DNA from 4 places in the Bradyrhizobium septentrionale genome. Region 3 is predicted to be linked to each of the others. Evidence: riboswitches for the same ligand, from Rfam matches in the RefSeq annotation. Region 3 holds a riboswitch; each other region holds the start of a gene.
The links. Region 3 has a riboswitch for cobalamin ahead of HAP48_RS10475 (TonB-dependent receptor). Riboswitches for the same ligand answer to the same signal wherever they lie in the genome.
Positions count from the first base shown of each region.

Region 1 (7,782 bases), 1.3 Mb from region 3:
ACGCAACAATGTGCATCGCAGCCTACGGATTCCTGATCTCCGAGCGGGAGACGATTCCCCCCTCAGGCACTCGGCACGCCCGGCCGATCCTGCTCGATCGCATTCCCGCAGATTACAGACCCCGCGGATTTGGCGCTGCGGACCCAACGTCACATTCCAAATTCGATCGCGACGATGCGACGGCGCCTCGAACATGGGCTCGTCCGAACGCTGTCGAGATGTCCTTGTTGTGCGATCAAGTTCGACCACTAGACAGATCATCGTTTGTGACGCAGTAGGACTAGGGACGTTAAAAGGAAATCGCAGCAGCCCGCTGCCAAAAAGATCCAGGTGCATTCGGATTCGCGGACCCGCTCGCAGCTCGGATCTGAGATCATTGAATGCGCATCTAACTGGTGGCATGTGCCAAGTCTCACTTGGCACGTCTTCGATTCGATCACCACGCGGGCTGTATCTCTATGTGGCGCCGAACATCGGCTCACCCATCATCAAGCTCGCTCATGGCCTCATCCATATCCGACTGGGAATCGCTTATGACTTGCGTGGCGACGGAAACGAGAGCCTTTTCGAATGCTCGGCGCAGTAGCGCTGCACGCGTGTCATCGCCGCCGCTCTCGGCGGTGTCGGAGGGGGCGCCAACCTGCGGCGCTGTTGCATTAATATCGGCTGCGTTCATGTCGTAACACCCGGATAGCGGCGTCGCCGCGAGATGACCTATCCGCTTCATGCTAGCAGGGGCAGCTTGCGAAAAGCTGACTAAGATCGAGCCTCCTTGGCGGCTTCATCCATGACCACGCAAGTGAGGACAACCGCTGTGCCGGCAAGGTCATTACTGCGATCGGAGCTCTGGTAAATCATGGCGCCAAAACACTTGGCCACGTCAGCAAGCGCGACGGCGACTGTTGCGCGTTGAAGGCTCAGTGGTACCACAAGCATTTGTGGAGCTATCGTGCTCGATCTGGCGCGCGCGGCAAGCCACCGAGATCGCACGATCATGGCAGGGACGCACCTCACGCCAGTTCCACAAGAAGAGCAACACCTTGCTGGCGCAGCTCGATCGCATTCTCGACCGCTTTGAATTGCAAGCCAAACGTTGCGCGTCATGAGATTATCCCTCGCCAGCATCGCCCAGAACCTTCGCCGAACGGATTCCTATCCAACGCGGACTCGCATAGGCACCCGTCATCGCGACGGAGCATCGAAATCAAAATGCTGCCACTCTTTTCACGGAATGGGCCGAAGCAGGGGGGGGGCATTTGCTCGAACAGAGCGTTGCGGGCCCGGACCCGGAGCGGACGTGGCGTCCTGCGTCTCGACTCCCCTGGCACAAGCCTTGACGAATCTCGACGCGCGGCGTCTGTATGTAGATCTGCCACGGTCTTCCATTCTGCATCTAGTAGGATGGAAGCTAAGAGGGAACCCGGTGCGCCGGTAACGGCTATTCCGGGGCTGCCCCCGCAACTGTAAGCGGCGAGCGGTTGTCATAATGGTCACTGGCCGCGACAGCACCGGGAAGGCCGACAGCCGCAGCGACCCGCGAGCCAGGAGACCTGCCGCGACAGAATAGAACGTCCTCGGGCGGGGTGCCCCGTGCGTCGCTTGCAGCCTGGGACGTTTGACCCGTCTCCTCGCAAGTCGTGCGCGTGGCTTCACCCCCTAACATCGCGGGGTTGCCGATGTCGCCGTCTTACGATTTCAATCAGCATGGTCATCTAATTGAGTGGCCGAGTGTGCGGCCGTGGCCGGCGCGGCCAAAGTCTGCCACGCCTCAGCGGTGTGTTGTGCCGCCGCCGTCATCGGCTCCGCTGCCGCGGCCTCTCGCGCCATTGCCAAAGCCGTCCGATCTCACGCTCGATCGATCGCGCGACGGCCTGCTGACCGCGTTCGGCAAGCTAACGCTGACCGATCGCTATCTGCTCGTCGGCGAAAGCATCCAGGACATGTTCGCGCGGGTGTCCTGTGCCTTCGCGGACGATGTTGCGCACGCCCAACGTCTCTATGACGCGATGTCTCGGCTGTGGTTCATGCCAGCCACGCCGGTGCTGTCCAATGGCGGCACCACGCGCGGCCTGCCAATCTCGTGCTTCCTTAACTCGGTGTCGGACTCGCTCGAAGGAATCGTTGGCACCTGGGACGAAAACGTGTGGCTTGCCTCCAACGGGGGCGGTATCGGCACGTACTGGGGCAATGTTCGCTCGATCGGAGAGAAGGTGAAGGGCGGCGTCAGCTCAGGCGTCATCCCGTTCATCCACGTCATGGACGGCCTGACGCTGGCGATCAGCCAGGGCTCGTTGCGGCGCGGCTCGGCGGCGGTCTATCTCGATATCCAGCATCCCGAGATCGAGGAGTTTCTCGAGATCCGCAAGGCGTCCGGCGACTTCAACCGCAAGAGCCTCAACTTGCATCACGGCATCAACCTCACCGACGAGTTCATGCGTGCCGTGGGCGCCGGCACCGCGTTCGCTCTGCGCAGCCCGAAGACGAACGAGGTCGTCCGCGAGATCGACGCGCGACAGCTATGGCAACGCATTCTTGAGAACCGGTTGCAGACAGGCGAGCCTTATCTCTTGTTCATCGACACCGTGAATCGCGCGCTTCCCAAGCACCAGCGCGAGCTCGGTCTCAAGGTCTCGACCTCCAACCTGTGCAGCGAGATTACGCTCCCGACCGGCATCGACCATCGCGGCGAGGAGCGCACCGCGGTGTGCTGTCTGTCATCGCTCAACCTCGAGACCTGGGACCAATGGAATGAGGAACCCGGCTTCATCGAGGACGTCATGCGCTTCCTTGACAACGTGCTCACCCACTTCATCACGACGGCGCCGGAGGGTATGAAGCGGGCCCGCTACGCCGCCCTGCGCGAGCGCTCCGTCGGACTTGGCGTGATGGGCTTCCACTCGTTCCTCCAGGCGAATGGCATTCCAATGGAGAGTGGCTTGGCGAAATCATTCAATCTAAAGATGTTTCGGAAGATCCGGGGTGATGCCGACGCGGCATCCGTCGCCCTTGCTCGCGAGCGTGGCCCGTGCCCGGATGCCCTGGAACGTGGCGTGATGGAGCGCTTCAGCCAGAAGATCGCGATCGCGCCGACTGCTTCGATCAGCATCATCTGCGGCGGCACCAGCGCATGCATCGAGCCGATCCCGGCCAACATCTACACCCACAAGACGTTGTCTGGTGCCATCTCGGTACGTAATCCTCATCTGACCAGGGTACTGATCGCCAAGGGCGCCGACACCCCGGTGACCTGGCAGTCGATCATTGCGCAGGAGGGTTCGGTCGCCCATCTCGACATTCTGTCGGAACACGAGAAAGCGGTGTTTCGCACCGCCTTCGAGGTCGACCAGCGCTGGATCGTCGAGCTTGCAGGCGACCGGGCCGCATTCATCTGCCAGAGCCAGTCAATCAACCTCTATCTGCCGGCCGAGGTCGATAAGTGGGACCTCCACATGCTGCACTGGACGGCGTGGAAGCGTGGGGTGAAGAGCCTTTATTACTGCCGTTCAAAATCGATCTCGCGCGCGGCGTTCGCCGGCAAGATCGTCGACGATGACGAGGCCGCGCCGCGGCAGCCGCCTGCGCAGCGCGCCGATTATGAGGAGTGCCTCGCATGTCAATGATCGATCTCTCGTCTGTCGATCCGCGCACGCTGATCGGCAAGGGGCGCGTTGGTCTCCTTGACTCGACGGGCAGCTATGACGTTGATCGCTACGCTTGGGCCTACGAGTTCTGGAAGCGTCAGCAGCAGACGCATTGGATGGCCGAGGAGGTGCCGCTCGGCAACGACCTCAAGGACTGGGCGTCGGACCGCGTCACCGCCAGCGAGCGCGCGCTGCTCACCCAGATCTTTCGCTTCTTTACTCAGTCGGACATCGAGGTCGGTGACAATTATCTCAAGCGATACATCCCGATTTTCCAGCCGCTCACCGTCCAGATGATGATGGCGGCCTTCACGAACATGGAGACGGTCCACATCGACGCCTATGCGCTGCTGCTCAAGACGCTCGGCATGCCCAAGACCGAGTTCGAGGCATTTCGCAGCTATGCGCAAATGCGCGCCAAGGCGGACTACATGCACGAGTTCGGCGTTGACACCGTGGCCGATGTCGCGCGCACCCTGGCTATGTTCGGCGCCTTTACCGAAGGCATGGCGTTGTTCGCGAGCTTCGCTATGCTGCTCAATTTTCCGCGCCACAACAAGATGAACGGCATGGGACAGATCGTAAGCTGGTCGGTGCGCGACGAGAGTCTCCACTGCGAGGGCGTCATCAAGCTGTTTCACGAATGGCACCGCGAGACCGGCGCCGTGACGCGCTCGGTCCGTGACGACATCGTCGATGTCGCCAGAACGATGGTAAAGCTGGAGGAGAACTTCGTCGATCTCGCCTTTGGCCTGGGCAAGATCGAGGGCATGCGTCCTGAGCAGATCCACGCCTACGTCCGTTATGTCGCCGACTGGCGACTGACCCAACTCCGGATTGCCCCGGTTTTCGGCTTCTTCAAGGCCGAGGAGGATGGGTTCACGCAGCTCAAGCCGCATCCGCTGCCTTGGCTCGTCGAGATTCTCAATGGGGTCGAGCACGCCAATTTCTTCGAGCAGCGCGCCACGGAGTACTCCAAGGCGGCGAGCCGAGGCAGCTGGGACGGCGAGGACGGGGTGTGGGCGGCTTTCGGCCGTATGTAGGCAACCGGAACAGCATGCGTCCGTTCATACATCTTGGAGGTTCGCGGAAGTCCTCTGCTGCGGCTTCCGGCGGCACAGCGGACTCAAGCGGCATCATCCACGCCGCTCGAAAATCATAACGGGGGAACACCCGCCCACGGGGCTGATGTACCAAAGTGAAGTCTGATCTTGTGCTGAGTTGCTTCGGTGCGGCAGACTTCGAAAAGGCGATCACAATCGTTGCAATTTGCAGGACCAAGCGCGGGCATTGGTCGGCGATCTTTGAGGCGCGCTCGCCTTGCGGGAAAGTCGGCGTGACCTCATCGATGCGGACCAATGGAACCGGTTTATGCACACCTGCACAAAAGGGCGGCGAAAGCCTGAGTGGAAGCCGCCAGTCTGTTCAGGGCGACCGTGCATGCGATGACGGCGCTTGATGATCAGGGTCATCGACGCGGCCGTCTCCATACAGCAAACGGCCGGGAGGCGAGTAGAGTGAGGAGGCCAGTTGGTGATCGCTCCTCTTCAGCCGTACAGCTAGACAATTTCGATCAGGTTTCCGCATATCGAGTGGACCCCTTGAAAGGAACTTGGCCGGCGGAGTATCCGCCAGCCAAGAGCGATCGTCATCACGTGCTCCTGCTGTTGGCGGAGACAATCTATCAACCTTCGCACATGGCCCTTGTCGCTGCTAAAGCTATGGGCACTAGGTGTTTAGTCCCAAGCTTTGATGGTGCATTCTTATCGCACGATTCGAAGGATGCGCTATGGGACAGGTTTTACACGGCTGCGCCACCACGACGGAGGCAATCCGTCGAGCAATACAAGATAGTCAAGAGAGCCTGAGAGCGCTCGCCAGGCGCTACGGGATCAACCAAAAGACCGTCGCGAAGTGGAAGGGGCGCGAGACAGTCGCCGATCTCCCGACAGGCCCAACGGAAGCCAAATCGACCGTGCTTTCCATCGAGGAGGAGGCGATCATTGTTGCTTTCCGGCGGCATACGCTATTGCCGCAATCGACGATTGCCTCTATGCGCTTCAGCCGACCATCCCACATCTGACGCGATCATCCCTGCATCGCTGTCTCCAGCGCCACGGCATCAGTCGATTGCCGGAGGTCGAAGGCAGTAAGCCTCCGAAGAAAAAGTTCAAGGCTTATCCGATCGGCTATTTCCACATCGACATTGCTGAGCTCCAGACCGCTGAAGGCAAGCTCTATCTCTACGTCGCCATCGATCGCACCAGCAAGTTCGCCTTCGTGCAACTGGTCAGGAAGACGGGAAGGACCTCCGCCTCCGCCTTCCTCGAAGCTCTGATCGCGGCTGTGCCCTACAAGATCCATACGGTTCTCACCGACAATGGGATCCAGTTCACCTTCTTGCCGCGCTACGCGGACGGCCCGACGGCAAGATACGTGACACATATGTTCGATATGCGCTGCCAAGAGAATGGCATCGAACATCGGCTGACCAAGATCAAGCATCCCTGGACCAATGGGCAGGTCGAGCGCATGAACCGCACGATCAAGGAAGCGACCGTCCAACGCTATCATTACGATCGACACGATCAGCTCGAAGCACACCTTGCTGACTTCATTAACGCATACAACTACGCTCGGCGGCTGAAGACCCTGAAGGGCCTCACGCCCTACGAATATATCTGCAAAGCCTGGACAAAGGAGCCCGAACGATTCACCCTCAATCCGCTCCAGCAAATGCCGGGACTAAACACCTAGGAGCCCGTCCAGATATGTTTTCGTGACGGGCATTTGTTGTAGAGTAGCAGGCTCAGGCTGCGTTTGCGAGGTTGAACAGCTTGAGGAGGTTATGGACGGTGCAGATCATTGTCCACTCGGCGCGCACTTTCTCGATGCCCCGCAACAGGAACTGGCGGAAGCCTCTTGCCTGTTTGATCTGCCCGAACACCGGCTCCACCACTTGCTTTCGCAATCGGTAGGGTGTTTCGAAGCCGCCATCGTCGATCTTCTTTCGCATGGCCTGTGTCAGCGGGCCGCCGACTTTTCCGTTCGCTACTGTCGGGTGTTTGGCGCGTCCGGGCGCGACATAGCCATCGATGCTGCGTGTGTCGAGCGCTTCGAGATTGGCTTCGCTGCAGTAGCCGGAATCCGCTGAGGCCTGCCGCGGCTTGCGGCCAAGATTGCTCTCGATGGCCTCGATCAGGGGCACCAACTGGCCCTGATCGCTGCCGTGCTGGGTCAGTTCTTGCGCGACAATGATCTGGGCATGTGCATCGACGGCCGCCTGGGCATTATAGGCCTGAACGAAGCCATCCTTCGACTTCATGATGCGGCTTTCCGGATCGGTGAAGTTGCGTTGCGCCTTGGGATTGGGTTCCTCCGATGGCAGCGCCGCCGGTTTGCCCGGCTTCTTGCGGCCTTCGGCCTGGCGCTGCTGTTCCTTTTCGGCCTCGATGCGGCGCTCTTCCTCCGCCGCCAGTTTGGCGTCCGCTTCCAGCGCCGCCATCGCTTGCTGGATCTTCGCCAGCCGTTTCTGCTTGTCGACGGTCCAGTCCGGCAGTTCGTCGCTGTTGCCGAAAGTCTCATCCTCCGAGGCATCCGCCGCCTCGGCGGCCGCCAGCATGCGAGCGACCTCGGCCTTCAATTCCGCCTCGCGCTTCTTCATGCGCTCATAACTCATCGCCTTGTGTTTCGACGCGTTCGCCTTGATCTTCGTACCATCCAGCGCGACATGACCGAGCTTGACCAGCCCGGCCGTCTCGCACAACTTCAGAACCTGCACGAATAGCGCGCCGAGCGCCTTCAAATGTCGCTTGCGAAAGTCGCTGATCGTCCGAAAATCCGGCGCATCCAGCGCCACGATCATCACAAAATCGTTCCGCTCCCGGCAGGCCTTGGCAATCCGACGCGACGAATACAGCCCACTCGCATAGCTATGCAGCAGCAGCGCCACCATCATCCGCGGATCAAACGGCGGCTGCCCAAGCCCGCTCACATAGCTGCCCATGATCTCCCTGAGATCGAGGCTCTCCCGCACCAGATCAACCATAAACCGCGAGACATGGCCTTTCGGCACGAAGTCCTGCACATTCGGCGGCAGAAGCAGCGTCTGATCGATGTTCCAAGGCCGAAAATACTTGCT
Region 1 covers NZ_CP088285.1:551,935-559,716, forward strand. Annotated here, with positions in the region: gene HAP48_RS50640 (IS701 family transposase) at 1-278, shown strand, start outside; gene HAP48_RS04520 (hypothetical protein) at 479-676, opposite strand; cobalamin riboswitch at 1,359-1,572, shown strand; gene HAP48_RS04525 (ribonucleoside-diphosphate reductase subunit alpha) at 1,827-3,620, shown strand; gene HAP48_RS04530 (ribonucleotide-diphosphate reductase subunit beta) at 3,611-4,684, shown strand; partial or broken gene HAP48_RS04535 (IS481 family transposase) at 5,431-6,398, shown strand; gene HAP48_RS04540 (IS1182 family transposase) at 6,451-7,782, opposite strand, start outside.
Region 1: another riboswitch for cobalamin. It lies ahead of HAP48_RS04525 (ribonucleoside-diphosphate reductase subunit alpha); the one in region 3 lies ahead of HAP48_RS10475 (TonB-dependent receptor).

Region 2 (7,782 bases), 3.9 Mb from region 3:
TTACCCAGGCTGCCCTCGCGGACAAGCTCGGCATCTCGCTGAGCTATCTGAACCAGATGGAGAATAACCAAAGGCCGCTGACGCTTCCGGTCTTGCTCGCGCTGAACTCGGCCTTCGGTCTCGATCTCCAGATGTTTGCCGAAGGCGACGAAGCGCGGTTGATGTCCGACCTCAAGGAAGTGCTGTCAGACCCATCCCTCGGCGAGACCATCGCCACCGCTGAAGTCCGGGAAATTGCGCTCAACATGCCAGCGGTCGGCCGCGCCCTGGTCGGGCTGCATCGCAGATCGCGCCAGGCGGTAGAGCAGGCCGCCGCGCTGGCGGCGCGCCTTGGGGAAGACAGGCAAGCGGATGCCGCCATGCTGCCCTCGACGGCATTCGAGGAGGTCCGCGACTTCTTTTACGCCAATCACAACTACATCGCCGAGCTGGACGAGACCGCCGAGCAGATTGCCCTCAAGATCAACCTGAAGGCAGGGCAGGCGGCATCGGCACTCGCTTCTCACCTCGAAAGCGATTTTGGCGTGCGTATCGTGCTCGACGGCGTGGATGATATCGCCGCCGGTACGCAGAGATGGTTCGACGGCCAGACGAAGACCCTACATCTGTCTCGGCGCCTCCATCCGGGACAACAGGCGTTCCAGTTGGGCACGCAGATTGCGATGTTGTCGTTCGATCGCGAGCTTCACGCACTAGTCGACAAGGCCGGCCTGACCAGCAAGGAAGCGCGGGGCCTTGCTCGCATCGGCCTGGCCAACTATTTCGCCGGCGCGCTCGTGCTGCCTTATGCGCTATTTCTCGAACAGGCAGAGCAAAGGCGTTACGACGTCGAACTTCTGACGCAACAATTCGACGTCGGATTTGAGACGATCTGCCATCGGTTGAGCACGTTGCAGCGTCCCAGCGCGCGCGGCGTTCCTTTCTTCTTCATTCGGGTCGATCGCGCAGGCAACATCTCAAAGCGTCAGTCCGCGACTGACTTCCACTTCTCTCGTGTAGGCGGGACGTGCCCGCTTTGGAACGTCTACGAGGCGTTCGCCAACCCCGGAAGGATACTCACGCAGTTGGCGCGGATGCCCGACGAACGGACGTATCTTTGGATCGCGCGAACCGTGTCGCATGGGCGCGGCGGATATCTGGCGCCGGCCAAAACCTTCGCCGTCGCGCTGGGTTGCGACATTCGCCACGCCGGCAGCGTCGTCTATTCGCAGGGGCTCGACTTGTCCGATCCCTCGGTGCCGACGCCCATCGGGATGGGCTGCAAGGTCTGCGAACGCCCGGAATGCGCGCAGCGGGCATTCCCGCCAATCGGCCGTGCGCTTCAGATCGACGAGACGCGCTCCCGCTTCGCGCCGTATGCGACGTCGTGAACGGCATCATTGATGACATTCTGTAGTCGCCGACAAAGAGGTCGCACTGCGGTACCTATCCAAGCCAGACCTACAAGGCCCGTTCATCGAGAATAGTGCGCCGCTCATCCTCGGAATTTAAAAGATGCTTCCATCTCGTAGGTCCGGGGTGCGCCGAGAAATATCTGATCCGGATAGAAAGGATCGCTCCATGTCGCGTACTTTGTATCCGGCGCCATCGCGCACCGAACTCGCCAGTCGCACGCGCGTCGTCACAGCCGAAGCGCTTCGCGAATACGAGAATCTGTACAGCGCTGACTATCGCTATGCCTCGGATCCGGACGCCTTGCTGATCAAAGATGGCCACATCGAGATTCCGGCTCGAATGTGGGCGTTCTTCCTCGCAAAACAGCGGGTGGACGAGCAGATCGAACCGTTGCTCAAGAATTTCGATCGCCAATTGTTGCGACAGCAAGACCTGGTCGACAAGATCGGCTTTTTGTCGCCTGCGATTCTAGTCAACGAAGGGCTCAACGGGGTAGCAGGCACTGACTCGCGCCGCTTTCTCGCTTTTAAAAATCAGACGGAAGAATTTCATAACGTGTGGCGAAAATATTTCGTGCCTCTAATCGCTAACGACCGCGCGACGACGGTCGGTGATGTGGAATCTCTTCCCCGCTGGAAGTGGCGCGAGATATCAGCCGACGAAAACAACCACCGCATCTGGTCGAAGATCGGGTTGATGCTGGTGCTCCTAGCCGGGCTGGCCTGGGCAACCGTTTTCGGCGTGTCCCGCGGCTCCATTATCTAAGCATTTCAGAAAAAACTAGTGTGTAAACCACCAAACTTTAATCTAACCGGTATTTCGAAACTCACGGCACATCCGGTTACTGCCGGAAGCCTTACGCACCTATGAAGCATCCGCTGCCTTCAAAGGGAGAGACTTCGGCATGCTGAGCGCGATTGTCCTGCTCCATCGTTGGTTGGGGTTCGCGTTCGCACTTTTGTTTGCGATGTGGTTCGCGACGGGAATGGTGATGCACTTCGTGCCATTTCCGTCGTTGAAGGAAGCGGACCGGTTCGCGGGCCTCTCTCCGATCGACGCCAAGAACTTGATCGGGCCGGCCGACGCCATCAAGGCCGCCGGCGTCGCCGATGTGTTGCGTGTACGGTTGGTTCAGCGGTCGGACGGTCCAGTCTACATTGTCTCCGGCCGATCGGCCGCGAGGTCAGTGAATGCAATCGATGCGAAGGATGCCGCGATCGTATCGCCTGACGCTGCGCGGGCCGTCGTCGATCGGTATGCCCGCAACCGCGGGATGACGGCACCATCCCTATCGGTCAGCCTTAACGACTACGATCAGTGGTCCGTGCCGAACGGTTTCGATCGCTATCGGCCGCTGTTTCGCGTCGCGCTCGGCAACGCCGACGGCGATGAACTCTACGTGGCCTGGAACACCGGCGAGGTGGTGCTGGTCACGAACTCCCGCGAGCGGCTATGGAATTACGCGGGCAGTGTGTTGCACTGGAGTTATCCAACGGTTCTGCGGCGAAATTGGGCTGCATGGGATTGGGTGGTCTGGACGGCATCGTTTCTGGCGTCGATCGCCGCCTTGCTTGGCGCGATCCTGGGTATCGCACGTCTGAAGCGGCGGCAGGGCCACCTGACGACGCCGTATCGCGGCTGGCACGCCTTACATCATGTCGTCGGACTGGCAGCAGCCGTTTTCCTGCTCACGTGGATCGTCAGCGGATGGCTTTCGATGGATCATGGACGGCTATTTTCGCGCGGGCAATTGACTGACGCTGAAGCGGCGGTAGCGGTCACCGGGGTCGACATTGCGGGCCTGGCATCGTCAATTTGGCCCCCGGTCTCGCCAGGTGCACGTGAAGTCGAGTGGTTCGCATTTGGCGGACAGCAGTTTCGGCGCGACCGCGTGGCGCTCGACAAACAGATGCTGGTTCGGTCGGGCGTAGCGGCATCTGATCCGACCGGCCTTCTGGGTGCGGACGATGTCACCGGCCTGATGTCGCGCTTGGCGCCTGGATGCGGCGCGCCGGGGGCCGTGCCGGCCGACGACGCCTATGAGGCTGCATCACAACTCCCTTCGGCGCCTGTCTATCGTACGATATGCGGCGACGTCTGGTTCGATGTCGACAGCGTCAACGGCATGGTGTTGCAGCGCCTGGACTCCTCGCGTCGCGCGTATCGCTGGGCTTACCAAGCGCTTCACACGCTTGATTTTCCGGTTCTCGTGCAGCACCCGGCAACCCGTACGCTGATCGTCGTCGGGCTTTGTACGCTGGGCTTCCTTTTTTCGATCACGGGAATTCTAATTGGCTGGCGAAGATTACTGCTGTCTCTATCCCGATCGTGAAACTATGATTTTCATTACCTTTGTGTCGTGGGGTATTGACCGTGGGGACTGTCCGCTCAATCGAGAGTCAATATTTGGACGTTACACACGAGGGCGAAGCGATCTCTGTGCGCTTTGTTCCGAATACTGATCTGACCGTGGGCTCGCATCGCCGCGCTAGTCAATCGATCAGGTTGGTCAGGACGCAACTGAAGCGGTTTGCCGACAAAGGATGGAGGGGTCACCGCGCATTTCTTGATGGCCGACATGAACGCCGTTTCGGATTTCATCTCGCGCATCGACGAAAAACTCGATCGCCTCCGCAACGAGAAGATCACGATCAAAATGTTGGAAGAGATCCTGCTTCTCACTCCGCTTGAGCGTCAACGCTGGACGAAAGACGGTCGCCTTCCGGCTGCTGGCAATTCCTACATCGATCGCGGCCAGAAAATTCGGCTGTGGACCTATTCACCCGATGTAGTCGCACGGCTTTGGAAAAACCCGGAGATCATCGAGAACTGGCGGAAGGCGGATCTTGCGAGTGGGTCCGCCTCGGCAGGTCAGTCCGATTGAATTGAGAATCAGGCTTGCGCATCGACGTGGTCGAGAACGTCTCTATCGGGCTCCGACAGAATCGGTGCAGTCTCATCAGCGCCTTTTCCCGTCTCGTTCCGTAGGAACACGGAAGTTCAAACGGTCCCCAATGTGGATAACGGGGCCAAGTTGTCTTCGAACTGTCTTGCGAGGCGGTTTTTTGCGTAAAGGCATTAACCGCCCATTGACACTTCGGGACGAATATCACCACATATAGCTGTCATGGTTCCACCGGATCGCAAGATTTGGTGACTAAGAGGGAAGTCGGTGAATCGCACGTGCTGCGAGATTCCGGCGCTGCCCCCGCAACTGTAAGCAGTGAGTCACTCCCGATTTAAGTCACTGGTGCGCCGTGCGCATTGGGAAGACAGGGCGTGGCGATGACCTGCGAGCCAGGAGACCTGCCGTGACATCAGAACGTCCACGGGCGGGGTGTCCGGCGGTTGCTCGTTTGCCATGCCCGGCGTTCGCCGGCCATGCGATCTGGCGCCTGTCGCAAATCCAGCCCCCATAACAACTGCATTTCTACCACGGGGCCTGCCGATGTCTTTGTCTCTCGATCGCGAACTGGCGAAAGCCACTCCAGTCATTCAGTTGCGTCCAGATTCACATGCCGCGCCGGAAGCCGAGCTTCCGATGCAGGTGATCCGCCGCAACGGGACGGTGTCGCGCTTCGACGCCAGCAAGATTTCGGTCGCGATGACCAAGGCGTTCCTCGCGGTCGAGGGCCACACCGCAGCAGCCTCCCGTCGCGTCCATGAAGTGGTCGAGCAGTTGACGGCGGAAGTCGTCACCGCGCTGTCGCGCCGCATGAGCGAAGGCCGTACCTTCCATATCGAGGACGTGCAGGATCAGGTCGAACTGGCCTTGATGCGCAGCGAGCACCACAAGGTGGCGCGCGCCTACGTGCTGTACCGCGACGAGCGCACCCGGCAGCGTGCCGAGCAGGAGGCCGTCAAGCCGCAGGCCGGTCCGCAATTCAACGTCACGCTCGCCAACGGCAGCAAGGTGCCGCTGGACAATGCGCGGCTTGCTCTGATCGCCAACGAAGCCTGCGCCGGCCTCGAAGGCGTCGACGCCGCCGCCGTGCTCGCCGAAACCCATCGCAATCTCTACGACGGCATCAGCCAGGACGAACTTGCGCTTGCGTCCGTGATGGCCGCCCGTACTCTGGTAGAGCAGGAGCCGAATTACGCCTATGTCAGCGCGCGCCTGCTGCTCGACAAGCTGCGCACCGAAGTGCTGTCCTATGTCGAAGGCACGCCGGCCAACGCCTCGCAGGCCGACATGGCGACGCGCTATGCCGAGTATTTTCCGGCCTATATCAGGACCGGCATCAAGGCCGAACTGCTCGACGCTGACCTCGCACGATTCGATCTGCCCCGGCTTGCGGCGGCGCTGAAGCCGGAGCGCGACCTGTCGTTCCAGTTCCTTGGCCTGCAAACGCTCTACGACCGCTATTTCCTGCACGAGCGCGGCAACCGCATCGAACTGCCGCAGGCATTCTTCATGCGCGTCGCGATGGGCCTTGCCGTGCGCGAGATCGACCGCGAGGCGCGCGCCATCGAGTTCTACAATCTGCTGTCATCGTTCGACTTCATGGCCTCGACGCCAACGCTGTTCAACTCCGGTACGCTGCGGCCGCAGCTTTCGTCGTGCTTCCTCACCACCGTGGCCGATGATCTCGATGGCATCTTCAAGTCGGTCAAGGACAACGCGCTGCTGGCGAAGTATTCCGGCGGCCTCGGCAACGACTGGACCCGCGTGCGCGGTCTGGGCGCCCACATCAAGGGGACCAATGGCGAGAGCCAGGGCGTGGTGCCGTTCCTCAAGGTCGCCAACGACACCGCGATCGCCGTCAACCAGGGTGGCAAACGCAAGGGCGCAGTCTGTGCCTATCTTGAGACCTGGCACATCGACATCGAGGAATTCCTCGACCTGCGCAAGAACACCGGCGACGACCGCCGGCGCACCCACGACATGAACACCGCCAACTGGGTGCCCGACCTGTTCATGCAGCGCGTCGCCGCCGACGGCGAATGGACGCTGTTCTCGCCGGACGAGACGCCCGATCTGCACGACCTCTACGGCAAGCCGTTCGCGGAACGCTATGCGTTCTACGAAGCCAAGGCGGCGAGGGGTGAGATCCGCGTGTTCAAGCAGGTCCGCGCCACCGACCTCTGGCGCAAGATGCTGACCATGTTGTTCGAGACCGGCCATCCCTGGATCACGTTCAAGGACCCCTGCAACCTGCGTTCGCCGCAGCGCCATGCCGGCGTCATCCACTCGTCGAACCTCTGTACCGAGATCACGCTCAACACGTCCGACGACGAGACCGCGGTCTGCAACCTTGGTTCGATCAACCTGCTCAACCACATCAAGGACGGGGCGCTCGACGAGATCAGGCTGAAGAACACGACGATGACGGCGATGCGGATACTCGACAATGTCATCGACATCAACTTCTACACCATTCCGGAAGCGCGCCGTTCCAACCTGCGTCACCGTCCGGTCGGCCTCGGCCTGATGGGTTTTCAGGATGCCTTGCAGGCGATGCGGATCGCGATCGCGTCCGATGCGGCGGTGGCGTTCGCCGACACCAGCATGGAAGCGATCTCGTACTACGCGATCTCGGCTTCGGTGAATCTTGCTGCCGAGCGCGGCAAGTATCCGTCGTTCGAGGGATCGCTGTGGAGCCAGGGCATCCTGCCGATCGACTCGATCGAACTGTTGGCCGACGCCCGCGGCGGCCTCGACATGGACCGCTCCAGCACCCGCGACTGGGCCAGCCTGCGTGCCCGCGTCCGGACCATCGGCATGCGCAATTCCAACGTGATGGCGATCGCGCCGACCGCGACGATTTCCAACATCTGCGGCGTCGCGCAGTCGATCGAGCCCGGCTACCAGAACCTCTACGTCAAATCGAACATGTCCGGCGATTTCACCGTCGTGAACGAGTTCCTGGTCCGCGACCTCAAGGCCCGCGGCCTGTGGGACGAGGTGATGGTCAACGACCTCAAATATTTCGACGGCAGCGTCGGTTCGATCGACCGTATCCCTGACGACCTCAAGGCGCTCTATGCGACCGCCTTCGAGATCGACAGCGCCTGGCTGATCGAAGCGGCCTCCCGCCGGCAGAAGTGGATCGACCAGGCCCAGTCGCTCAACCTCTACATTGCCAACCCCTCCGGCAAGAAGCTCGATGCGCTGTATCGCCTGGCGTGGACCCGCGGTCTGAAGACGACCTACTACCTGCGTTCGCGCTCCGCGACCCACGTGGAGAAGTCGACGCTGAAGGGCACCGACGGCAAGCTCAACGCCGTGACCTCGGTCTCGATGATGTCCGCCGGTTCGACCGTCAACGTGTCCTCCGCCGTCACCGCGCCGGACCTGACCACGGTCATGGCGTGCTCGATCGACAACCCCGACTGCGAAGCCTGCCAGTAAGCAGAGAAGAAAAGGAAATCACCATGCTTGACTGG
Region 2 covers NZ_CP088285.1:7,703,667-7,711,448, reverse strand. Annotated here, with positions in the region: gene HAP48_RS38485 (short-chain fatty acyl-CoA regulator family protein) at 1-1,370, shown strand, start outside; gene HAP48_RS38480 (DUF3526 domain-containing protein) at 1,735-2,160, shown strand; gene HAP48_RS38475 (PepSY domain-containing protein) at 2,300-3,727, shown strand; gene HAP48_RS38470 (hypothetical protein) at 3,965-4,279, shown strand; cobalamin riboswitch at 4,507-4,723, shown strand; gene HAP48_RS38465 (ribonucleoside-diphosphate reductase subunit alpha) at 4,844-7,747, shown strand; gene HAP48_RS38460 (ribonucleotide-diphosphate reductase subunit beta) at 7,771-7,782, shown strand, end outside.
Region 2: another riboswitch for cobalamin. It lies ahead of HAP48_RS38465 (ribonucleoside-diphosphate reductase subunit alpha); the one in region 3 lies ahead of HAP48_RS10475 (TonB-dependent receptor).

Region 3 (7,782 bases):
ACCGCACCACGCTGGTGATCGCGCATCGTCTGGCGACCGTGCTGTCCTGCGACCGCATCCTTGTCATGGACCAGGGCAGGATCGTCGAGCAGGGCACCCACGCCGAGCTGGTCGCCGCCAACGGCCTCTATGCACGGCTGGCGCGGCTGCAGTTCGAGGGGATCTGAGCCCGCGATCTTGCTAGGCATTGCCGGGCCGCTTATGCGGCGCTTATGAGATCGCCCGCGCGCTCCCCTCGAAAACCTATTGCCGCGCAAGGATAGTCGCGCCGCGCCCCGGATCGGGCGCGCGGGGTGTTCGATCGATGCGCACTGAGGGAGTGAGCGAACCGCAGGGCAAGCTGCTCTGCGCCTGGCAACTCGCCGTGCTGCGCTTCTCGGTGACGCTCGACGACGCCGACCGGATGCTTGTGCTCGCCGTGGCCGGCGAGCTCGATCGATTGGATGGTGCGGCCGCTGGCTCGTTCCACTTCTTCCGCAGGACGACAGCGGAGCTGTGCCATGCCATCACCGGTCACGATGCCCATGCGGACGCCGTTGTCCGGCGCTTTCAGATGCAGATCGACAATCCGCGATTGCGCCGGGCCTTCGAGGCAGCGATCGCCAGGGATCGGACGCCGCCGAAGCTCGTCGCGAGCCGGACTAGGCCCAGCGACGATCTCTGGAGAGGCCTCGCCCCGCGACGCGCGACCGGAACGTAACGGACCTCGCCGCCACTCGCATCGTTGACGCGGCCTTCTCGCATCGCGCGAAGGACGATTGCGTTACACCATGTCGCAACAATCCTGATCGGGGCGTTGCGATAGATGCGATGCATTTTTGTGTCTTGGCCCCGCTTGGGTCCGGTCGTAAGCCTTAATGAAGGCGGCCGGCCGGGACCGCGGTTTTGGACAATGCGGGGAGTGGCGAGATGGGTGGTTTGGTGATCAGCGGCGGCCGGGTGGTGGATCCGGCCAGCGGGATGGATGCGATCGGCGACGTCGCTGTTGTCGACGGCCGGATCGCCGCTGTCGGCACCGGCCTCGGCGGCGCCGAGCGGCAGATCGACGCCACCGGCCTTGTGGTCGCGCCCGGCTTCATCGATCTGCACGCGCACGGCCAGACCATTCCGGCCGATCGCATGCAGGCCTTCGACGGCGTGACGACATCGCTCGACCTCGAGGCCGGCGTGCTGCCGGTTGCGTCCTGGTACAAGCGCCAGGCCGAGAAGGGCCGGGTGCTGAACTACGGCGCGGCCGCTAATTGGGCCTTCGCGCGGATCGGCGCGATGACCGGCTCGAATTCGGAGAGCTCGCTGGAATCGTTCGGCGCCGCGATGCGCGATCGCCGCTGGATCGAGAACGTGGCGACCGAGGGCGAGGTCGGCGGCATCCTCGAGCGCCTTGCCAACGGACTGAACGAAGGCGGCATCGGCATCGGCATTCTCAACGCCTATGCGCCGGGCGCCGGCGTGCAGGAACTGACCGCGGTGTGCCAGCTCGCCGCTGATCACGCGGTGCCGACCTTCACCCACGTCGCCTACATGTCCCGCATCGATCCCGAGAGCGCGGCCGAGGCCTATATCCGCCTGATCGGCTATGCCGGCGCCACCGGCGCGCATATGCACATCTGCCATTTCAACTCCTCGAGCAAGACGGATATCGAACGCTGTGTTGCGCTGATCGCAAAAGCGCAGGCGCAGGGCCTGCCGATCACGGTGGAGGCCTATCCCTATGGCACCGGGTCGACCGTGCTGGCGGCGACCTTCTTCAGCGATCCCAAATTCGAGGAGCGCAACGGCCTCGGCTACGATTCGGTGCAGCGCGTGACCGACGGTCATCGCTTCGGCAGCCGCGAGGAGCTGCTGGCGGCGCAAGCCGAAGAACCCTCCACGCTGGTGCTGTGGCATGTGCTCGATATCGAGAACAACCAGCATCATCGCGACCTGCTCGACATGGCGGTGCTGTATCCGGGCGGTGCGATCGCGTCCGACGCGATGCCGTGGACGCTGTCGGACGGCCGGCCCTACACCGGCGACGCCTGGCCGCTGCCCGATGATGCCACCTCGCATCCGCGTTCGGCCGGCTGCTTCACCCGTTTCATCCGCGAATGGGTGCGCGAGCGCCAAAAAGTGTCGCTGCTCGAGGGCATCCGCAAATGCGCGCTGATCCCGGCCGAGATTCTGTCGGCGAGCACGCCGGCGATGCGCGCCAAGGGCAGGTTGCAGGCCGGCGCTGACGCCGATGTCGTGGTGTTCGACTTCGAGACCTTGAGCGATCGCGCGACCTTCTCCGCGATGAACCGCCCGGCGGAGGGCGTGCGGCACCTCGTGGTCAGCGGTCAGCCGCTGATCAACGACGGCGTGCTCGATGTCGCGGCGCGGCCGGGCCGGCCGGTGCGCCGGCCCGTCGCCGGAGGCTGACGTGCCGGTCCCGATCCTGCTGGTCGCGGGCTTTCTCGGGGCGGGCAAGACCACCGTCGTGAACCATCTGCTGGCGCATGCGGAAGGGCGGCGCATCGCGGCGGTGGTGAATGATTTCGGCGCGATCAATATCGACGCGGAGCTGATCGCCGGCGCCAGCGATGGCGTGGTCAGCCTGAGCAATGGCTGCATCTGTTGCACGCTGGAGGGCGATCTGCTGCGCACGCTTGCAAGCTTGCTGCGGCGTGATCCCCGTCCCGAGTTCATCGTGATAGAGACCAGCGGGATCGCCGATCCCTCCGACATCGTCCGCAACCTGATGGATCCCGTGATCTGGAAGGAAGCGCCGCTGGAGACCGTGCTGTGCGTGGTCGACGCGACGCAGCCTGCGACGGCGCTGGACGATGCGCTGCTGCGGTCGCAACTGCGGGCGGCCGATGTGGTGGCGCTGAGCAAGGTCGATCTGGCTGATGCCACCGCGCGCGCCGCGATCCGCGACGCCGTACGCGCGGTGCGTCCGGCGGCGGTGGTGGTCGATGCGCTGCATGGCGAGGTGCCGGCAGAATTACTGTTTCCGGCCGATCTCGATCATGTGCCGGCGCCGCGCGAGACCTTGCCGCGACGGCCGGTGTCTGACCGGTTCGAAACGCTGAGCTGGACGTCGGAGCGGCCGGTGCGGTTGCCGCGCTTGCAGCGGGCGATCGGCAGGCTGGCGCCGAAGCTCGCGCGAGCGAAGGGATTGTTCGAGACGGTGGAGCAGCCCGGACGGCTGACGGTGTTTCAACTCGCCGGCGGACGCGCGACCTTGGCTGCGGGCGGCGTGCCGGCACCCGGCGTGCCGCGAACGCGAATCGTGTTCATCGCCGAGATGGGTGCGCTGTCGTGGGCGGAGATCGATGAGGTGATGCAGGGATGCGTCGAAGCCGAGTGATGCGAACTTACGTTTCCCGTCAATCTGAGGTGCGAGCGGAGCGAGCCTCGAAGGATGCACGGCCCGGCTGTTGGCCGTCGATCCTTCGAGACGCCGCTTCGCGGCTCTTCAGGATGACGGGTCAGGAAGTCTCCGCGTCAGCGATACAGGCCGTGTGTCATCGCCGCAGCACCATCCCGCAAAGCACGTGCGCGACAATCGCGCCGAATTGACAGCCCATCCCGCACCACCTATCGTTTCCGCCGACGGTTCCCTTCGGGGATCAAAAGGGAATGCGGTGCGAGGGTAACCCCAATGCCGCAGCTGTCCCCGCAACTGTAAACGGCGAGCCTTTCGTCAATTTGCCACTGGGCCATTCGGTCCGGGAAGGCGTCGACAGGCGACGACCCGTGAGCCAGGAGACCTGCCGTCAGTCGTGGTCACACGCGAGCACATCGGGCGGGGGCGTCCTGGTGGGATCGGAGCACTGCCTTTTGGGCAATGCGCCAGTCCGCGTTCGCGGTGACGTGCCACGTTACCGCGAGTCCTTTCATGTCTCCGTCTTTTCCCGTTGCGCGCCGCTGGCGCCTCGGTCTCGTTTGCTCCCTGTCATCGCTGCTGCTGCCGGCTGAAGGTGAAGCACAAACACCGCCACCAACCAGGCTCGATCCGATCGAGGTCTCGCCCTCGGCATCCGCAAAGCCCAAGCCCGCGGCGCGAAGCAACGACTCGGCGTCGTCGTCGCGGTCACGCTCCAGACCCGCACCGGCCGCCGCAGCCGGCAACACGCCGCGCGCCGCAGCGTCGGGCGCTTCGGGGTCGGCATCGCCGACGCTCAACGCCACCACGCCGGGTAGCACCGGCAGCCGTCTGAATCTAACGCCGCTGCAAACGCCGGCGAGCGTCGAGATCATCACGTCGCAGACCATCGCCGAACGCGGCCAGCATAATGTGACCGATGCCGTCACCCAGGACGCCGCCGGCTTCACCGCATTGTCGGCGCCCGGCAATGGCGGTCTGTCATTCAGCACCCGCGGCTTCGCCGGCAGCAATTCAGTGATGACGCTGTATGACGGCACGCGCTTCTACATCGGCTCGGGGACCCTGACGTTCCCGTACGATACCTGGTCGACGCAACGCATCGAGGTGCTGCGCGGCCCGGCCTCGGTGCTGTACGGCGAAGGCGCGATCGGCGGCGTCATCAACGTGATCCCGAAGAAGCCGCAGGGCACGCCCTACAACGAGGCTGAGGTCTCGCTCGACAGCAACATGACGCGGCGGCTCTCGGTCGACAGCACGGGGCCAATTAATCCCAATGTGTCCTACCGGATCAATGCCACCGGCAACATGTCGGACGGTTGGGTCGATCGCGACAAGACCTCGAATGCGGCGGTCTCGGCCGCGGTGCACGTGCAAGCGTCGGAGAATCTTGCCTTCACGCTCTCCGAGGACTATGGCGACCGCAGCCCGTCGCGCTATTTCGGCACGCCGCTGATCAACGGCGCGATCCAGGACGCGCTGCGCTTCAAGAACTACAACGCGTCGGACAGCACCATCCGCTATCAGGACAGCTGGACCCAGTTCAAGACCGAATGGGACGTCGCCGACGGCATCAAGATCAACAACACGCTGTATTACCTGACCAGCGAGCGGCATTGGCGCGACATCGAGAGCTATACCTGGAATCCGAAGACCAACTTGATCGATCGCGGCAACTATATCGAGATCTTCCACGACCAGAAGCAGGCCGGCAACCGGATGGACGCGACCTTCAGCGGCCACATCTTCGGCCTCGAGAACCGCTTCGTTGCGGGATTCGACGTCAACCACATCGACTTCACCCACACCAACAACTCGCCGTTTGGCGGCGCGTCGTCGGTCAACCCCTACGTCTTCGATCCCGGATCGTTCTTCGCGACGACGACCGCGACATCGCCCGGCTTCAATGCGATCGTCAATCAATACGCGCTGTTTGCGGAGGATCGTCTGTCGCTGACCGATCAATTGTCTGTTGTCACCGGCGTCAGGTACGATCGCCCCGAGGTCGACCGCACCGACTATCGGACGCCGTCGAACAGTTTCGACGTCGCGCTCTCGGGCACCAGCTGGCGCACCGGGGTGGTCTATGAACCGATCAGGAACCTCGCGTTCTATGGTCAGTATGCGGTCGGCGTCGATCCGGTTGGCAATCTGATCTCGCTGTCGGCCACGCAAAAGACCTTCCAGCTTGCCACCGGCAGGCAGACCGAGATCGGAGTCAAGCAGTCGTTCCTGGGCGGGCGCGGCGAGTGGACGCTGGCGGGCTATCAGATCGTCAAGAACAATTTGCTCGTTGCCGATCCGAACAACCCCGCAGGCCTCGCATTGCAGGTCGGCCAGCAATCATCGCGCGGCGTCGAGGCATCGGTCGGACTGGCGTTGGATTATGGCTGGCGTATCGACGCCAATGTCGCGCTGCTGCAGGCGAAGTACGACAACAACAGCCAGCTGGTGAGTGGAAAGCTCGTCAGCTATGCCGGCAACGTTCCGATCAACGTACCGCAGCAGGTGTCGAACATCTGGTTGACCTGGGACTTCGCATCCAACTGGTCGGTCTATGGCGGCGTCCAGATCGTCGGCCAGATGTACTCCGACCTTGCCAACACCCAGTTGCGGCCGGGCTACAATGTGGTCAATGGCGGCGTCAGGTGGAAGCCGGATGACCGCACCACCGTTGCGTTCCGCGTCTACAATCTGTTCGACAAGGTCTACGCGGTGACGTCGCCCTATGCCGGGCAGTGGCTGCTGGGCATGCCGCGCACCGCGGAACTCTCCGTCAACGTGAAGTTCTGATCATGCGCAACGCTCTGATCCGGCGAGGGCGGCGATGGCTGTATGTCGTCCATCGCTGGATCGGCATCGCGACCTGCCTCTTGTTCGCGATGTGGTTCATCTCGGGCCTCGTCATGATGTACGTGGTCTTTCCGCGCCTCACCGACGGCGAGCGCCTGGCCGCGCTCCCGGTCATTTCGTGGGGCAAGGTGCAGATCGCGCCTGATCGCGCGATGGCGATCGCAGGCATGGAGCATTATCCGCGCGATCTGCGGTTGTCGATGATGGACGATGTTCCGGTCTATCGCGTGGCCGGCTGGAATGGAGCCGCCGTCATCACGATTTCGGCGATCGACGGCCGCGTCATCGACCGGATCGCGCCGGATCAGGCGCTGGCCATCGCCGGCCATCACCCCAAAGCGGTGCGTCCGCAATTGCTCGACACGGTGACGCGCGATCAATGGTCGGTCACGGCGCGCTTCGATCCGCTACGGCCGCTCTATCTGATCGGCCTCGGCGACGCTGACGGCACCGAACTCTACGTCTCCGCGCGCAGCGGCGAGATCGCGCTCGACACCACGCGGCAGGAGCGCGTCTGGAACTGGCTCGGCTCGATCCCGCACTGGATCTATCCGACCGTGCTGCGCAAGGACGGCCCGCTGTGGCGGGATGTCGTGCTGTGGATTTCCGGCGTGTGCCTCGTGGTCGCGGTCACCGGCTTCTGGATCGGCATTCTCCGGTTGCGATTGATGCGTCGCTACGCAAGCGGCGCCATCTCGCCCTACCGCGGCTGGATGGCCTGGCATCATATTGCCGGGCTGATCGGCGGCATCTGCGTTTTCACCTGGATGTTCAGCGGCTGGCTGTCGCTCAATCCCGGCGGCGCGTTCTCCGGCCGCGGCGTCACCAGGGACATCGCAATCGGCTACAGCGGGCATGACGCGCCTGACATCGCCGCCGGCTTCCAGTCGTCGCCGTCGGTGCCGGCCGTGGAGGCGCGCTTCGTCTGGATCGGCGGACACAAGCTGATGATGCTTGATGACAGCAATGGCCGTCGCAGCCTCGCCGATCCCGCGACCGGCGTGCCTGTAACTCTATCGCGTGACGAGATCATCGCAGCCGCCCGGCGCGCGGTGCCCGGAGCTGCCATGAACTCGGCCCAACAGCTCGATGAACCCGACGCCTATTGGTACACGCTGCACAACATGCGCGAACTCCCCGTGCTGCGGACCGGCTTTGATGATCCCGCGCAAACCTGGCTGCACATCTCTCCGGTCACTGGTGAAATTCTCGACCGCAGCGACGACAGCCGCCGCTCCTATCGCTGGCTGTTCAACGCGCTGCACAGCCTGGATTTCCCGCTGCTGCTGCGCATCTCGCCTGCACGCGATGTCGTGGTGTGGCTGCTGTCAACCGTCGGCACGATCGTCTCGATCAGCGGCATCGTGATCGGCTGGCGCCGACTGCGTCGCCGGCCGCTACGACGGAGACGCGTGTCTCCCTTGGCGCCTATACGGGAAGCTACTTGACCGTCAGGTGCACGTCCGGCGCCGGCGGGCCGGGGACCCATCCCAATGCAAACCGCTGGCCGGCGATGATCTCATTGCGCGAGAGTTTTGATGCGACCGCATCGCGGAAGCGGAGATAGGCTTCGCGCTGCC
Region 3 covers NZ_CP088285.1:1,805,577-1,813,358, reverse strand. Annotated here, with positions in the region: gene HAP48_RS10495 (ABC transporter ATP-binding protein/permease) at 1-167, shown strand, start outside; gene HAP48_RS10490 (hypothetical protein) at 305-700, shown strand; gene HAP48_RS10485 (amidohydrolase family protein) at 910-2,400, shown strand; gene HAP48_RS10480 (CobW family GTP-binding protein) at 2,402-3,331, shown strand; cobalamin riboswitch at 3,561-3,756, shown strand; gene HAP48_RS10475 (TonB-dependent receptor) at 3,863-6,142, shown strand; gene HAP48_RS10470 (cytochrome b family protein) at 6,145-7,650, shown strand; gene HAP48_RS10465 (tetratricopeptide repeat protein) at 7,643-7,782, opposite strand, start outside.

Region 4 (7,782 bases), 110 kb from region 3:
TCAACGTGAATGGTTATCAGCGATTCGCCAATTTCCTCCTTAATCGCCTTTTCAAGCCGATCGCAAATGTCATGCGCGGTTGAAACAGTGGTGCTGCCGTCGACGACAAGATGGAAGTCAACAAACGTCATGCGGCCGGCATGTCGGGTCCGTAGATCATGTGCTTCAATCGCGCCCTTCGCCTCGGCCAAAATGATCTCTCTAATTCGTACCAATGTCTCGGGTGCGACTGCTTCATCCATTAACCCGCTGACCGACTCCCACATGAGACCCCAGCCGGACCACAAAATATTCAAGGCAACCGCCGCTGCCAGCGCAGGATCAAGAACGGCCCAACCGGAAATCGCCGCAATCCCTACTCCACCCAGCACCCCAACCGAAGAAAGCACGTCCGTGAAAAGATGGCGCCCATCGGCGACGAGAGCCGGTGATCTAAGCTGCCGCCCTCGACGGATCAAAAGCCATGACCATCCAGCGTTGATGAAACCCGCCACGCCGTTCACCGCAAGGCCCACCCAAGGCGCCTCTAGGAGCTTGTCTGGATAGTCGCTGTTCAAATCTGGTCGGGTCTGATTCAACATTGGGCGATGAGCGAGTATTTTCGGCCTTGGAACATCGATCAGACGCTGCTTCTGCCGCCGAATGTGCAGGACTTCGTGCCGAAAGGCCATGTCTCGCGGTTTATGGTTGATCTGGTGCGGGAGAGCCTCGATCTCAGGGAGATCATGGGCAGCTATGTGAGCGGGCTTGGGCAGCCGCCGTTTGATCCGCGGATGATGGTGGCGCTGCTGCTGCATAGCTATGCGAGTGGGCTGTATTCGTCGCGTCGGATTGCCAAGGCCTGCCGGGAGCGGAACGATTTTGTGATGATCGTGGCGCTGGATGCGCCGGATTTTCGGACGATCAGCGACTTTCGCAAGCGACATTTGAAGGCGCTCGGCGCGCTATTCGTGCAGGTTCTGAAGTTGTGCGAGACGGCCGGGCTGGTCAAGCTCGGTCATGTCGCGCTGGATGGTACGAAGATCAAGGCGAACGCGTCGAAACACAAGGCGATGAGTTATGAGCGCATGAAGAAGCGCGAGGCGGAATTGAAGGCCGAGGTCGCTCGCATGCTGGCGGCCGCCGAGGCGGCGGATGCCTCGGAGGATGAGACTTTCGGCAACAGCGACGAACTGCCGGACTGGACCGTCGACAAGCAGAAACGGCTGGCGAAGATCCAGCAAGCGATGGCGGCGCTGGAAGCGGACGCCAAACTGGCGGCGGAGGAAGAGCGCCGCATCGAGGCCGAAAAGGAACAGCAGCGCCAGGCCGAAGGCCGCAAGAAGCCGGGCAAACCGGCGGCGCTGCCATCGGAGGAACCCAATCCCAAGGCGCAACGCAACTTCACCGATCCGGAAAGCCGCATCATGAAGTCGAAGGATGGCTTCGTTCAGGCCTATAATGCCCAGGCGGCCGTCGATGCACATGCCCAGATCATTGTCGCGCAAGAACTGACCCAGCACGGCAGCGATCAGGGCCAGTTGGTGCCCCTGATCGAGGCCATCGAGAGCAATCTTGGCCGCAAGCCGCGGCAGGCCTCAGCGGATTCCGGCTACTGCAGCGAAGCCAATCTCGAAGCGCTCGACACACGCAGCATCGATGGCTATGTCGCGCCCGGACGCGCCAAGCACCCGACAGTAGCGAACGGAAAAGTCGGCGGCCCGCTGACACAGGCCATGCGAAAGAAGATCGACGATGGCGGCTTCGAAACACCCTACCGATTGCGAAAGCAAGTGGCGGAGCCGGTGTTCGGACAGATCAAACAGGCAAGAGGCTTCCGCCAGTTCCTGTTGCGGGGCATCGAGAAAGTGCGCGCCGAGTGGACAATGATCTGCACCGTCCATAACCTCCTCAAGCTGTTCAACCTCGCAAACGCAGCCTGAGCCTGCTACTCTACAACAAATGCCCGTCACGAAAACATATCTGGACGGGCTCCTAGTCTGACTGAGTCACAAAACCGCCGGCCAGAATCAGCGATGGATGAAGCACGGACCATCAGTCGAGAGGCCGACATGAGCGGGCGTGGCACCAAGACGAGCGAGAAGCGATTTGCGACGTATTTGGAAGGGCTTGCCAGTGTCATCGGTCATGCTGATCGGAAGGCGCCGCTGCGCGACTATTGGGTCGGCCTGATGGCCTGTGGCGGTCGCAAGAGCGTGGAGCCGATGGCGGCGGTGACAGCTCCGGAACGGACGGCCGCCCAGCATCAATCGCTGCTGCATTTCGTCGGCAGCGGCGCCTGGTCGGATGAGAAGGTGCTGGGCAAGGTACGTGAGATGGTCCTGCCGGCGATTGAACGCCAGGGCCCCATCGAAGCCTGGATCATCGACGATACCGGATTTCCAGAGGACCAGCCTACCAAATACTGGCTCTCGACATTGCCGGAGGATGTGGCATTCCGGACTCTCGTTGAGACGGCTAAATTGCGCTGGCGCATCGAACGCGACTATCAGGAACTCAAGCAGGAGGTCGGGCTCGGCCACTTCGAGGGACGCGGCTGGCGCGGCTTTCATCATCACGCAACAATGTGCATCGCAGCCTACGGATTCGTGATCTCCGAGCGGGAGACGATTCCCCCTCAGGCACTCGGCACGCCCGGCCGATCCTGCTCGATCGCATTCCCGCAGATTACAGACCCCGCGGATTTGGCGCTGCGGACCCAACGTCACATTCCAAATTCGATCGCGACGATGCGACGGCGCCTCGAACATGGGCTCGTCCGAACGCTGTCGAGATGTCCTTGTTGTGCGATCAAGTTCGACCACTAGACAGATCATCGTTTGTGACGCAGTAGGACTAGGGACGTTAAAAGGAAATCGCAGCAGCCCGCTGCCAAAAAGATCCAGGTGCATTCGGATTCGCGGACCCGCTCGCAGCTCGGATCTGAGATCATTGAATGCGCATCTAACTGGTGGCATGTGCCAAGTCTCACTTGGCACGTCTTCGATTCGATCACCACGCGGGCTGTATCTCTATGTGGCGCCGAGCATCGGCTCACCCATCATCAAGCTCGCTCATGGCCTCATCCATATCCGACTGGGAATCGCTTATGACTTGCGTGGCGACGGAAACGAGAGCCTTTTCGAATGCTCGGCGCAGTAGCGCTGCACGCGTGTCATCGCCGCCGCTCTCGGCGGTATCGGAGGGGGCGCCAACCTGCGGCGCTGTTGCATTAATATCGGCTGCGTTCATGTCGTAACACCCGGATAGCGGCGTCGCCGCGAGATGACCTATCCGCTTCATGCTAGCAGGGGCAGCTTGCGAAAAGCTGACTAAGATCGAGCCCCCTTGGCGGCTTCATCCATGACCACGCAAGTGAGGACAACCGCTGTGCCGGCAAGGTCATTACTGCGATCGGAGCTCTGGTAAATCATGGCGCCAAAACACTTGGCCACGTCAGCAAGCGCGACGGCGACTGTTGCGCGTTGAAGGCTCAGTGGTACCACAAGCATTTGTGGAGCTATCGTGCTCGATCTGGCGCGCGCGGCAAGCCACCGAGATCGCACGATCATGGCAGGGACGCACCTCACGCCAGTTCCACAAGAAGAGCAACACCTTGCTGGCGCAGCTCGATCGCATTCTCGACCGCTTTGAATTGCAAGCCAAACGTTGCGCGTCATGAGATTATCCCTCGCCAGCATCGCCCAGAACCTTCGCCGAACGGATTCCTATCCAACGCGGGCTCGCATAGGCACCCGTCATCGCGACGGAGCATCGAAATCAAAATGCTGCCACTCTTTTCACGGAATGGGCCGAAGCAGGGGGGGGCATTTGCTCGAACAGAGCGTTGCGGGCCCGGACCCGGAGCGGACGTGGCGTCCTGCGTCTCGACTCCCCTGGCACAAGCCTTGACGAATCTCGACGCGCGGCGTCTGTATGTAGATCTGCCACGGTCTTCCATTCTGCATCTAGTAGGATGGAAGCTAAGAGGGAACCCGGTGCGCCGGTAACGGCTATTCCGGGGCTGCCCCCGCAACTGTAAGCGGCGAGCGGTTGTCATAATGGTCACTGGCCGCGACAGCACCGGGAAGGCCGACAGCCGCAGCGACCCGCGAGCCAGGAGACCTGCCGCGACAGAATAGAACGTCCTCGGGCGGGGTGCCCCGTGCGTCGCTTGCAGCCTGGGACGTTTGACCCGTCTCCTCGCAAGTCGTGCGCGTGGCTTCACCCCCTAACATCGCGGGGTTGCCGATGTCGCCGTCTTACGATTTCAATCAGCATGGTCATCTAATTGAGTGGCCGAGTGTGCGGCCGTGGCCGGCGCGGCCAAAGTCTGCCGCGCCTCAGCGGTGTGTTGTGCCGCCGCCGTCATCGGCTCCGCTGCCGCGGCCTCTCGCGCCATTGCCAAAGCCGTCCGATCTCACGCTCGATCGATCGCGCGACGGCCTGCTGACCGCGTTCGGCAAGCTAACGCTGACCGATCGCTATCTGCTCGTCGGCGAAAGCATCCAGGACATGTTCGCGCGGGTGTCCTGTGCCTTCGCGGACGATGTTGCGCACGCCCAACGTCTCTATGACGCGATGTCTCGGCTGTGGTTCATGCCAGCCACGCCGGTGCTGTCCAATGGCGGCACCACGCGCGGCCTGCCAATCTCGTGCTTCCTTAACTCGGTGTCGGACTCGCTCGAAGGAATCGTTGGCACCTGGGACGAAAACGTGTGGCTTGCCTCCAACGGGGGCGGTATCGGCACGTACTGGGGCAATGTTCGCTCGATCGGAGAGAAGGTGAAGGGCGGCGTCAGCTCAGGCGTCATCCCGTTCATCCACGTCATGGACGGCCTGACGCTGGCGATCAGCCAGGGCTCGTTGCGGCGCGGCTCGGCGGCGGTCTATCTCGATATCCAGCATCCCGAGATCGAGGAGTTTCTCGAGATCCGCAAGGCGTCCGGCGACTTCAACCGCAAGAGCCTCAACCTGCATCACGGCATCAACCTCACCGACGAGTTCATGCGTGCCGTGGGCGCCGGCACCGCGTTCGCTCTGCGCAGCCCGAAGACGAACGAGGTCGTCCGCGAGATCGACGCGCGACAGCTATGGCAACGCATTCTTGAGAACCGGTTGCAGACAGGCGAGCCTTATCTCTTGTTCATCGACACCGTGAATCGCGCGCTTCCCAAGCACCAGCGCGAGCTCGGTCTCAAGGTCTCGACCTCCAACCTGTGCAGCGAGATTACGCTCCCGACCGGCATCGACCATCGCGGCGAGGAGCGCACCGCGGTGTGCTGTCTGTCATCGCTCAACCTCGAGACCTGGGACCAATGGAATGAGGAACCCGGCTTCATCGAGGACGTCATGCGCTTCCTTGACAACGTGCTCACCCACTTCATCACGACGGCGCCGGAGGGTATGAAGCGGGCCCGCTACGCCGCCCTGCGCGAGCGCTCCGTCGGACTTGGCGTGATGGGCTTCCACTCGTTCCTCCAGGCGAATGGCATTCCAATGGAGAGTGGCTTGGCGAAATCATTCAATCTAAAGATGTTTCGGAAGATCCGGGGTGATGCCGACGCGGCATCCGTCGCCCTTGCTCGCGAGCGTGGCCCGTGCCCGGATGCCCTGGAACGTGGCGTGATGGAGCGCTTCAGCCAGAAGATCGCGATCGCGCCGACTGCTTCGATCAGCATCATCTGCGGCGGCACCAGCGCATGCATCGAGCCGATCCCGGCCAACATCTACACCCACAAGACGTTGTCTGGTGCCATCTCGGTACGTAATCCTCATCTGACCAGGGTACTGATCGCCAAGGGCGCCGACACCCCGGTGACCTGGCAGTCGATCATTGCGCAGGAGGGTTCGGTCGCCCATCTCGACATTCTGTCGGAACACGAGAAAGCGGTGTTTCGCACCGCCTTCGAGGTCGACCAGCGCTGGATCGTCGAGCTTGCAGGCGACCGGGCCGCATTCATCTGCCAGAGCCAGTCAATCAACCTCTATCTGCCGGCCGAGGTCGATAAGTGGGACCTCCACATGCTGCACTGGACGGCGTGGAAGCGTGGGGTGAAGAGCCTTTATTACTGCCGTTCAAAATCGATCTCGCGCGCGGCGTTCGCCGGCAAGATCGTCGACGATGACGAGGCCGCGCCGCGGCAGCCGCCTGCGCAGCGCGCCGATTATGAGGAGTGCCTCGCATGTCAATGATCGATCTCTCGTCTGTCGATCCGCGCACGCTGATCGGCAAGGGGCGCGTTGGTCTCCTTGACTCGACGGGCAGCTATGACGTTGATCGCTACGCTTGGGCCTACGAGTTCTGGAAGCGTCAGCAGCAGACGCATTGGATGGCCGAGGAGGTGCCGCTCGGCAACGACCTCAAGGACTGGGCGTCGGACCGCGTCACCGCCAGCGAGCGCGCGCTGCTCACCCAGATCTTTCGCTTCTTTACTCAGTCGGACATCGAGGTCGGTGACAATTATCTCAAGCGATACATCCCGATTTTCCAGCCGCTCACCGTCCAGATGATGATGGCGGCCTTCACGAACATGGAGACGGTCCACATCGACGCCTATGCGCTGCTGCTCAAGACGCTCGGCATGCCCAAGACCGAGTTCGAGGCATTTCGCAGCTATGCGCAAATGCGCGCCAAGGCGGACTACATGCACGAGTTCGGCGTTGACACCGTGGCCGATGTCGCGCGCACCCTGGCTATGTTCGGCGCCTTTACCGAAGGCATGGCGTTGTTCGCGAGCTTCGCTATGCTGCTCAATTTTCCGCGCCACAACAAGATGAACGGCATGGGACAGATCGTAAGCTGGTCGGTGCGCGACGAGAGTCTCCACTGCGAGGGCGTCATCAAGCTGTTTCACGAATGGCACCGCGAGACCGGCGCCGTGACGCGCTCGGTCCGTGACGACATCGTCGATGTCGCCAGAACGATGGTAAAGCTGGAGGAGAACTTCGTCGATCTCGCCTTTGGCCTGGGCAAGATCGAGGGCATGCGTCCTGAGCAGATCCACGCCTACGTCCGTTATGTCGCCGACTGGCGACTGACCCAACTCCGGATTGCCCCGGTTTTCGGCTTCTTCAAGGCCGAGGAGGATGGGTTCACGCAGCTCAAGCCGCATCCGCTGCCTTGGCTCGTCGAGATTCTCAATGGGGTCGAGCACGCCAATTTCTTCGAGCAGCGCGCCACGGAGTACTCCAAGGCGGCGAGCCGAGGCAGCTGGGACGGCGAGGACGGGGTGTGGGCGGCTTTCGGCCGTATGTAGGCAACCGGAACAGCATGCGTCCGTTCATACATCTTGGAGGTTCGCGGAAGTCCTCTGCTGCGGCTTCCGGCGGCACAGCGGACTCAAGCGGCATCATCCACGCCGCTCGAAAATCATAACGGGGGAACACCCGCCCACGGGGCTGATGTACCAAAGTGAAGTCTGATCTTGTGTAACCGGTATGAGCTCCCACGTCTGCGGAGATCAGCGGGCGCGTGGGTAGCGGATCGGCATCCAATATTGGCGCATGGCCTCGACGACCGCTGGAATATCGGCGTAGGCGTTACGCAGAAAGTCGGCAGTCTCGCGGCCGCTTCGGGGGGATCCGAGCATCGGCTGCCCCTGATCGTCGCGACAGTGCAACAGAATGGGCAGAAGCAGGCCGTGATTGACATTGCTGGTGTCCAGCATCGGCGCCCACGCCGACAGCCTGAGCCGCATCGCGGCATGGAAACCCTGGCACCAGGGACGCGGATCGACGTCGCCATTGGGGTTGCGCCGGTGTATCGGCTCGAACCGATCGGGGGCAGTCGAGAGGGTGTTG
Region 4 covers NZ_CP088285.1:1,915,577-1,923,358, forward strand. Annotated here, with positions in the region: partial or broken gene HAP48_RS11000 (cation diffusion facilitator family transporter) at 1-530, opposite strand, end outside; gene HAP48_RS11005 (IS1182 family transposase) at 588-1,922, shown strand; partial or broken gene HAP48_RS51055 (transposase) at 2,172-2,330, shown strand; partial or broken gene HAP48_RS51060 (transposase) at 2,391-2,833, shown strand; gene HAP48_RS11015 (hypothetical protein) at 3,034-3,231, opposite strand; cobalamin riboswitch at 3,913-4,126, shown strand; gene HAP48_RS11020 (ribonucleoside-diphosphate reductase subunit alpha) at 4,381-6,174, shown strand; gene HAP48_RS11025 (ribonucleotide-diphosphate reductase subunit beta) at 6,165-7,238, shown strand; gene HAP48_RS11030 (YecA/YgfB family protein) at 7,443-7,782, opposite strand, start outside.
Region 4: another riboswitch for cobalamin. It lies ahead of HAP48_RS11020 (ribonucleoside-diphosphate reductase subunit alpha); the one in region 3 lies ahead of HAP48_RS10475 (TonB-dependent receptor).